DNA from 2 places in the Fictibacillus sp. 26RED30 genome. Region 2 is predicted to be linked to the other one. Evidence: predicted binding sites of a transcription regulator. Region 2 holds the regulator's gene; the other holds the start of a gene.

Region 1 (4,202 bases), 1.6 Mb from region 2:
AGAACATATTTAAGTGAGGATGAAATTTCTAACTCTTTTTCCCAGCTCGCCTCTTTCTTCGTTTGGGGCACGTAAGTTGAGTAAAGAAGAAACAAGGCAAAATGACCGAGAGCAAACAGGTCGCTTTCCACTTTAACAGCCCGCATCCGAATTTTCTCCGGATGCTCATGTGGATCTTCAATCTCATGGTCTATGTCTGATAAATAACAAGCAAGCCCAAAATCAATCACGATCAGTCTTTTATTTCGTTGAATGATATTTGGAATTCGAAGGTCTCGATGTATGATCCCTTTCTGGTGAAAGCGTTCAGTAATAGTTAAAAGCTCTAGCAATATCGTAATCGTTTCTTTTTCGTTGAATGTTTGATTATCACGAAAAATTAGATCTTCGAATGTGTCTCCCTTGATCCATTCCATAGCGATAAAGTGACCTTGTTCATTTTGAAAGGTATTCATTAGCTTCGGTACAGGGTGTTTCTGCAGCGCTTCTAAAATTTGAGACTCTCTTTGGAAAGAAAGAAGACCTGTTGTGGTCTTTGCTTTAGTGTTCCGAAGCTGTTTTAGTACGATAATCTCATCTGTATGCGTATCAAGTGCTAGGTACGTAATACCGTAACTACCCATTCCTAGAACTTCTTGAATAAGATATTGATTATGAACAAGGTTTCTAGCTTTAATAGGTCTGTCCCAAAACGTTCTTTGCATACCTTTCCATAGTTCAGCTATCATGTTGTTTGAATGCTACTCAGATCAGGAGCTAAAGAAGCTGCTTCTCTTTTTCTTTTTATAATGCTTGTGTCCATATCCACCATAATGCTTCTTGCCAAAATCACTGCTGCTGTATTTCTTGTAGCTTTTCTTATATTTGTAGCCTGAGCTGCTGTACCTTTTATGGCTGCTTTGACCTAATAGTGATTTTAATAGTTTCTTTAACATGAAAAATCATCTCCTTTGAAGATCCTTGTTAATCATATTCGTCCTTTTCAAGCATTATCCTACTGTACGTACTTTTAAACAAAAAGTTTCAAAGAGAAGGGGTCTGACCCCAAACAATTTATTTCCCGCAACAATTTCCTTGTTTTTGTCTAGTGAGTTTTGTTAAATTTAGAGAGGTATAATAGAACGTTTACAAAAGTTATGTTTTTTGGTGTTCAAGGAGAGGGGTTCTTCGTTTCATGTCGGAGTATATTGTCGCAGCTTTATTGCCTTTTGGTCTACAGCTGTTATTTAATAGAGTGTTGTTTACAAAGTACTTACCTTTAGCGATTACTGTTGTTATCTTAATTTTTGGTTTTGATGGCTTGAATCAACCGTTGCCTCTCCAAATCGTTGCCGTAATTTCTACGATTTTAGGCTTCTTACTGGGACTTAAAATTTATAACAAACAAAAAAGAAAAGTAAGATAAAAAAAGACGTCACCTTTACGAGGTAGACGTCTTTCTTTTTGTATGAGTGATCGTTTCTTTTAAGAAAAGTACGAGCATGGATAGCACATATAGTGTAATGATACCTAAACCAGCTTTATCAAGATGAACGAGCTTCAGTACTACTGAGCTTAAGATCGTGATGTATAGAGCACCTAGATATTTTTGAATCTGTTCGCTGGAATAGATGGTTGTGAGCTTTGCACCTAGTTGAGTCCCGACCAACGCCCCTAAAATAAGCAGGAGGCCAAGTTTATAATCAATCTGTACACTTGATGCGTACGTTAAGAAACCAGCACTTACGATGAAAAACACACTGACTAAGCTCGTCCCAACCGCTTTTCTAGAAGGGAACTTCATTAAAGAAATGAGCATTGGAACCATTACGAATCCTCCGCCAACTCCTAATGTCGTAGAAATGAATCCCCCTGTAAATCCAATAAAGACTGCTTTTGGCCAAGAGAAATAGATCTCAGTAGTGCTTTGCGCTAGATTCTTGCGTTTTGTTTGCTTATAAAGCAGGGAAAGAGCAAAGTAGGCAAGAAGAACAATATAAAAAATTGGGATGATCGTATCGTCGTAACCCATCTTCTCTAACCATACTACAAGTGGATGAGCGACCTGTGTGGCAACGATTCCTACAATTCCTAAAACAGCAGCAGTTTTCCATATAATATTCTTAAATCTAAGATGAGCAGCAACGCCTGAAACACTTGTCCCGATTGAGTACATAAGACTCGTCCCGATCGCTGAAAGAGGAGGGAGACCGAACAAGATTAGAACAGGTGTCAGAATAAAGCCGCCACCTATTCCGAAAATGCCTGAAAAGATGCCGATGCATAAACCTAACAGTATATAAAAAAACTCCATTTTAAAACTCCTTTTAAAGGGACACACCTTTTACAATTTTTCCGAAAGCCTTGGTAATGCTAGCGGGAAATGGGGTCAGACCCCACACAATTTATTTCCCAACAAGTGCCTACCTTTAAGTATAACACTTTACTTTCCTTCCAGAAACTTCTGCGAATATTTGTTCGTAATTATTAGGTTTTTGGATATGGGCTGTGCTATAATTTGAGTAACCAGAATTTAGGAACGGAGGTTCGGTTTTGTGAGTCAAAGTCAATTGTTCGAAATCAAATCAAACTATCAGCCACAAGGGGATCAGCCCGCAGCGATCCAACATCTTGTGAACAATATAAACGCAGGAAAGAAGAGTATGACCCTGCTTGGTGCGACCGGAACAGGAAAGACGTTTACGGTATCCAACGTTATTCAGGAAGTAAACAAACCGACTCTTGTTATTGCTCATAACAAAACATTAGCCGGACAGCTTTACAGTGAGTTGAAAGAATTTTTTCCGAACAACGCAGTTGAGTATTTTGTATCGTATTACGATTATTATCAGCCAGAAGCATACATCGCACATTCTGATACGTATATCGAAAAAGATGCAAGCATTAATGATGAGATCGATAAACTTCGCCACTCGGCTACTTCATCACTTTTTGAACGCAAAGACGTTATTATTGTGGCCAGCGTATCGTGTATTTATGGTCTAGGTTCACCTGAAGAATATAAAGACATGGTGATCTCCTTAAGAGAAGGGATGGAGAAAGACCGTGATCAGCTTTTACGTGATCTTGTAGATGTTCAATACAACCGAAATGATATTAACTTTACTCGAGGTACGTTCCGAGTTAGAGGAGATGTCGTGGAAATCTTTCCAGCCTCACGTGACGAACATTGTCTTCGTGTGGAGTTTTTTGGTGATGAGATCGACCGAATTACAGAAGTGGACGCACTAACAGGCGAAATTCTAGGTGAACGTAAACACGTTGCCATTTTCCCGGCTTCCCACTTCGTAACACGTGAAGAGAAAATGAAGGTAGCGATCAAGCGCATCGAAGCTGAGCTTGAAGATCGCCTAAAAGAATTGAATGAAGCTGGAAAACTGTTAGAAGCACAGCGTCTCGAACAGCGTACAAGATATGACCTAGAGATGATGGCGGAAATGGGCTTTTGCTCAGGGATCGAGAACTACTCGGTTCATCTGACGCTTAGACCATTAGGATCGACGCCATACACACTTCTAGACTATTTTCCGGATGATTCACTGATTGTTATCGATGAGTCCCATGTTACTCTTCCGCAGATTCGTGGAATGTTTAATGGAGACCAAGCGAGAAAAGGGGTTCTTGTCGATCACGGGTTCCGACTGCCTTCTGCAAAAGATAACCGACCGTTAACGTTTGACGAATTTGAGCGGTATACAAAGTTTCAGCATATTTACGTATCAGCAACACCAGGGCCGTATGAGCTCGAACACGCACCTGATCCGGTTGAGCAGATCATTCGTCCAACAGGACTCCTTGATCCTACACTAGAAGTTCGTCCGATCAAAGGTCAGATCGATGACTTGCTCGGTGAGATCAACGAAAGAATCGCAAACAAAGAACGAGTTCTTGTTACTACTCTAACGAAAAAGATGTCTGAGGATCTTACCGATTATTTTGTAGAGCTTGGTATAAAAGTTCGTTACTTGCATTCAGAAATTAAGACGTTAGAACGGATTCAGATCATCCGTGACCTTCGTCTCGGTGTGTTTGATGTACTCGTCGGAATAAACTTGTTGCGAGAAGGACTGGATATACCTGAAGTGTCTCTCGTAGCGATTTTAGATGCAGATAAAGAAGGCTTCTTACGTTCAGAGCGTTCGTTGATCCAAACGATCGGACGTGCCGCGCGTAACTCAAACGGTCACGTTATCATGTATGGA
Region 2 (4,202 bases):
GTCACATGTATAGGAGGAATAGAGAGTGAAACAGTTAACGGCTAAAGAACTTGAGAAAAAATTAAAAGTAGGGCAATCTCTTCATATGATTGATGTTCGTGAAACATCTGAAGTGAAAGAAGGAAAAATACCAACAACCATGAATATCGCACTAGGTTTGTTAGAGTTTCGTATACATGAATTGGACAAATCTAAAGAGTACGTATTAGTTTGTCGTTCTGGAGGTAGAAGCAGTCGGGCATATACGCTTCTTCAAAGCTACGGTTTTAATGTGATCAATATGGTATGCGGTATGGAAGCATGGGAAGGGAACACCGAATAACTTTATACTACTTAGAAACAAAACCCCTGACAGCATAGAAGTCAGGGGTTTTAAAATCATTTGATCTCGATAGCGGATGCAATATTGTTCCAGTCAGATGCCATGTTTGCAGTCTTACCATACCAATCAGAGTGCTTAAATAAGACTCCTTTTCCATAGCCTTGTGATGAAGTATGCTGCCAGAGCGTGGTCGAGTAGCTTGATGAAGGTGATGCAGTGCTTAGTGATGAGATTCTATCATTCCAGCTTGAAGGGAGGTTCTTAAAACCGTCTCTCCAATAAATGTAGGCGCCACCTTTGTTCTTGTTCTCATAAAAGTCTGTACAACAAGCACCTGTACCCATCGTATCGATTTTCTTTTGCTCTTTAAGCTTGTCCTTTTCGATATAGGCATTTAATTCTTTCATGTTTGTGAATCCATATGCCAACCAATCGCCGCTCTTATTCTGTTTTGGAAGTACCATAGTCACTTTGATGTGATCATCTAGTAGTTTAAAAGCATTAGATTCGACAGCTTTACCATCCACATTCACGTAGTCAAATGACTTAATCGTATTCTCTTTTTCTGCATATGTCTTAGGTGAAAATACTACTGCGGCAAGAGCAAAACAAATCATATAAAGATATAGTTTTTTTCGCATTATTCTCACTCCCATTATTCGTAATTTTTTATTCTGAAATAATTATACTTGTCCTCCCTTCGATCACCTCCTATCAATTCATACGATTGTTATTAAAATGATTAAAGTTAAACGAAGAGCAAAGGAGTTTTGGCCGCGTTACATTGCCAATTTAAACTATTTAGGTATAATATGTAAATGGATAAAAAGACTTAATATTCAGTCAATTAATAGTGCCTATCCTTCATTAGTCGAGTACCTGAGTGCCTATGAATGATCTTTTAAAAGTATTATTAATCTATGAATTAGTAAAGTAATAGGACGAAAAAAAGAAGTATCTAGTCAATTAGATACTTCTTCTAAGGAAAATTCAGAATTGAGGATTAGATTAATGAATACTTCGGTATACGCCGATTACTTTACCTAAAATCGTACAGCTCTGTAAGATGATCGGTTCCATCGAAGAATTTTCAGGTTGCAAGCGGATATGGTTTCTTTCTTTGAAGAATCTTTTTACAGTCGCTTCATCTTCATCAGTCATAGCTACGATGATATCTCCATTATTTGCTGTAGGCTGCTGTTTTACAACAACTAAGTCCCTATTGAAAATTCCTGCTTCAATCATACTATCACCAACAACTGATAACATGAATACGTTCTCGTCCCCAACAACGTGCTCAGGTAGAGGGAAGTATTCTTCTACGTTCTCAACTGCACTGATTGGAAGACCTGCCGTAACTTTACCGATCACAGGGATTGAAACAGAACGAACAGAAGGGATGTTGTCTTCTAAACCTAATACTTCAATTGCTCTTGGCTTTGTTGGATCTCGCCTTATAAGCCCCTTTTTTTCAAGTCTTGCTAAATGTCCGTGAACGGTAGAGCTTGATGCAAGGCCAACTGCCTCTCCGATTTCACGAACTGAAGGCGGATACCCTTTTTGTGATACTTCCTCTTTTATGAAAGCCAATATATCCAATTGTCGTCTGGATAATTTAGTCATTTTTTAGCACCTCACCGAATTTTTTATCTATAAAAAGTATATCATGGAGAATTAAGAGATACAAACATAAGTTCGAAAAAATAGTTGACACCGAACAAACGTTCCAGTTATTATGAATGTAAGAGATGCGAACAAACGTTTGTTGAAAGGGGATATCACAATGAAACAAGGGACAATGCATGTTATTGTATTTTTAGGGTTGTTAGGTGGTATATTTTTTACGTTATCAAATCTTGCCTCACAAGAAGCTCAATATATCGAAGTAACCATACAGGAGGGAGACTCACTGTGGAGTCTTTCTGAAGAGTATAATGCAAAGCATCATTATTCCAATTGGGAGTTTATACAATGGGTCGAAAAGAAGAACAGTGTAAATGCTGCAGCTGTTTTTCCAGGACAGAAAGTAATCATACCAGTCAATAAATAAAAAAGCGGGTTTTAAACAATGAAAGCAATCATATACTCCAGAGTTAGTACAGATAAAGATGAACAAATGACTTCATTAGAAAGACAAGAAGCGGAACTAAAGAAGTTAGCACTACAATTTAAATTTGAAGTTGTGAATTGTTACCGTGAAAAAGCAAGTGGTTTCTCTCTAGATCGAGAAGAGTTGCTAAATATATTAGATCTTGCAAGGGATGGAGAGTTTCAGTGCCTTCTTGTACAAGATGATACTCGTTTAGGCAGAGGAAAAGCTAAGATGGCTTTACTTCATCAGTTGATCAAATACAACATTAAAGTTTATACGCTCTCTAATAACGGAGAATACACATTAACAGAAGCGGACGAAATGGTGCTTGATATTGTGTCTACTGTAGAAGAATACCAACGAAAGCTTCATAATATGAAGATCAAGCGTGGAATGAGAAAAGCTGTTAAAGAAGGATATAAACCTCAAAAGAATTTAAAAAATCAAACTGGTGGTGGCAGAGACAAAAAGGAAGTGCCAATCTCTGAAATCGTACGATTAAAGAACATGAAGCTTACATTTCATGACATCGCTTTAACGCTTAGAGGGCTGGGCTTTGATGTGTCTAAAGCAACAGTACATAGAAGATACAAAGAACATGTGGAAAATACAGATAACTAGAAATTCCTTTCATTCTGCTGTAGGATAGAGTGAAGAATGCTTTAAAAAGGAGTTTTTACTATGTTATCTAAAGATAAGATGCAACGTATAAATGAACTGTCTAGAAAATCTAAACAATCAGATTTAACATCAGCAGAAAAAGCTGAACAAAAAAAACTACGAGAAGAATATTTACAAGTTTTCCGTAAATCCTTCGTTCAAGATTTGCATGGTATGACCTTTGTTGATCCGAACGGTGATGATGTAACACCTGAAAAATTAAAACGAAGTAAAGATAATAAAAATAACCTCAAACATTAATAAGAAATGCCTATTTACTCACTGTAAATAGGCATTTTTTTCTGTTGCAATCTATACATATTAGTATATACTGTTATATAACAACTTTGAAAGGGGAGAATATTTTGACTTTTTCAATTACAAGTGCAGCTGCGAACCTTTATAAGGATATTGCTTTAGAAGCGTCAGAGGCTTTAAGACTTTTCGTAAAATATGCAGGAAGTGGTGACTCGGGAGGTTTTTCCCTTGGTGTGACAGCTGATGTGCCTGAAGAGAACGATTACATTCAAGAGATTGAAGGTCTTCGATTTTTTGTTCGAAACGAAGATAAATGGTTCGTTGAGAATATGAAACTTGATTATGATGAAAATACGGATCATTTTTCATGTCACTTACCAGGTCTCGCATAATAAAATTTAACCGCCTGTTCTAATACAACGAAAAAGTTGTAGGATAACAGGCGGTTTTTGTATGTTTTCATGAGTAGATGGTAAAATAACTATAGTTAAAAATGTGTTTGTCTTGTCTAATTGCATTTGAACGTTTATTATGAAAGTCAAAACTGTTTAGTACATATGAAGGGATGATTTTTTTGTCACGAACTATTGATGAATTAGCAATTAATACAATAAGAACACTTTCTATCGACAGCATAGAAAAAGCGAACTCAGGGCATCCAGGTATGCCGATGGGTGCTGCGCCTATGGCATATAGCTTATGGTCTAAATTCATGAACCATAATCCTGCAAATCCTGAATGGTTCAACCGTGACCGTTTTGTACTATCAGCAGGACATGGATCGATGTTGTTATATAGCTTGCTACATTTGAGTGGATATGGTTTAACAATTGATGATCTGAAGAATTTCAGACAATGGGGAAGTAAGAC

The links. Region 2 encodes LexA, which represses DNA repair genes until DNA is damaged. Its sites were predicted from a motif close to CGAACATATGTTCG; they were not measured.
Region 1: the regulator LexA is predicted to act here: its motif matches at 2,447-2,460, upstream of uvrB (excinuclease ABC subunit UvrB).

Annotation. Positions count from the first base shown of each region.
Region 1 covers NZ_JACZDV010000001.1:150,251-154,452, forward strand. Annotated here, with positions in the region: gene IHV11_RS00670 (serine/threonine protein kinase) at 1-728, opposite strand, end outside; gene IHV11_RS00675 (hypothetical protein) at 750-935, opposite strand; gene IHV11_RS00680 (DUF2198 family protein) at 1,175-1,405, shown strand; gene IHV11_RS00685 (sulfite exporter TauE/SafE family protein) at 1,421-2,293, opposite strand; gene uvrB (excinuclease ABC subunit UvrB) at 2,535-4,202, shown strand, end outside.
Region 2 covers NZ_JACZDV010000001.1:1,709,479-1,713,680, reverse strand. Annotated here, with positions in the region: gene IHV11_RS08760 (rhodanese-like domain-containing protein) at 26-322, shown strand; partial or broken gene IHV11_RS08755 (hypothetical protein) at 379-888, opposite strand; gene lexA (transcriptional repressor LexA) at 1,331-1,945, opposite strand; gene yneA (cell division suppressor protein YneA) at 2,106-2,372, shown strand; gene IHV11_RS08740 (YneB family resolvase-like protein) at 2,391-3,035, shown strand; gene IHV11_RS08735 (DUF896 domain-containing protein) at 3,096-3,335, shown strand; gene IHV11_RS08730 (HesB/YadR/YfhF family protein) at 3,440-3,724, shown strand; gene tkt (transketolase) at 3,898-4,202, shown strand, end outside.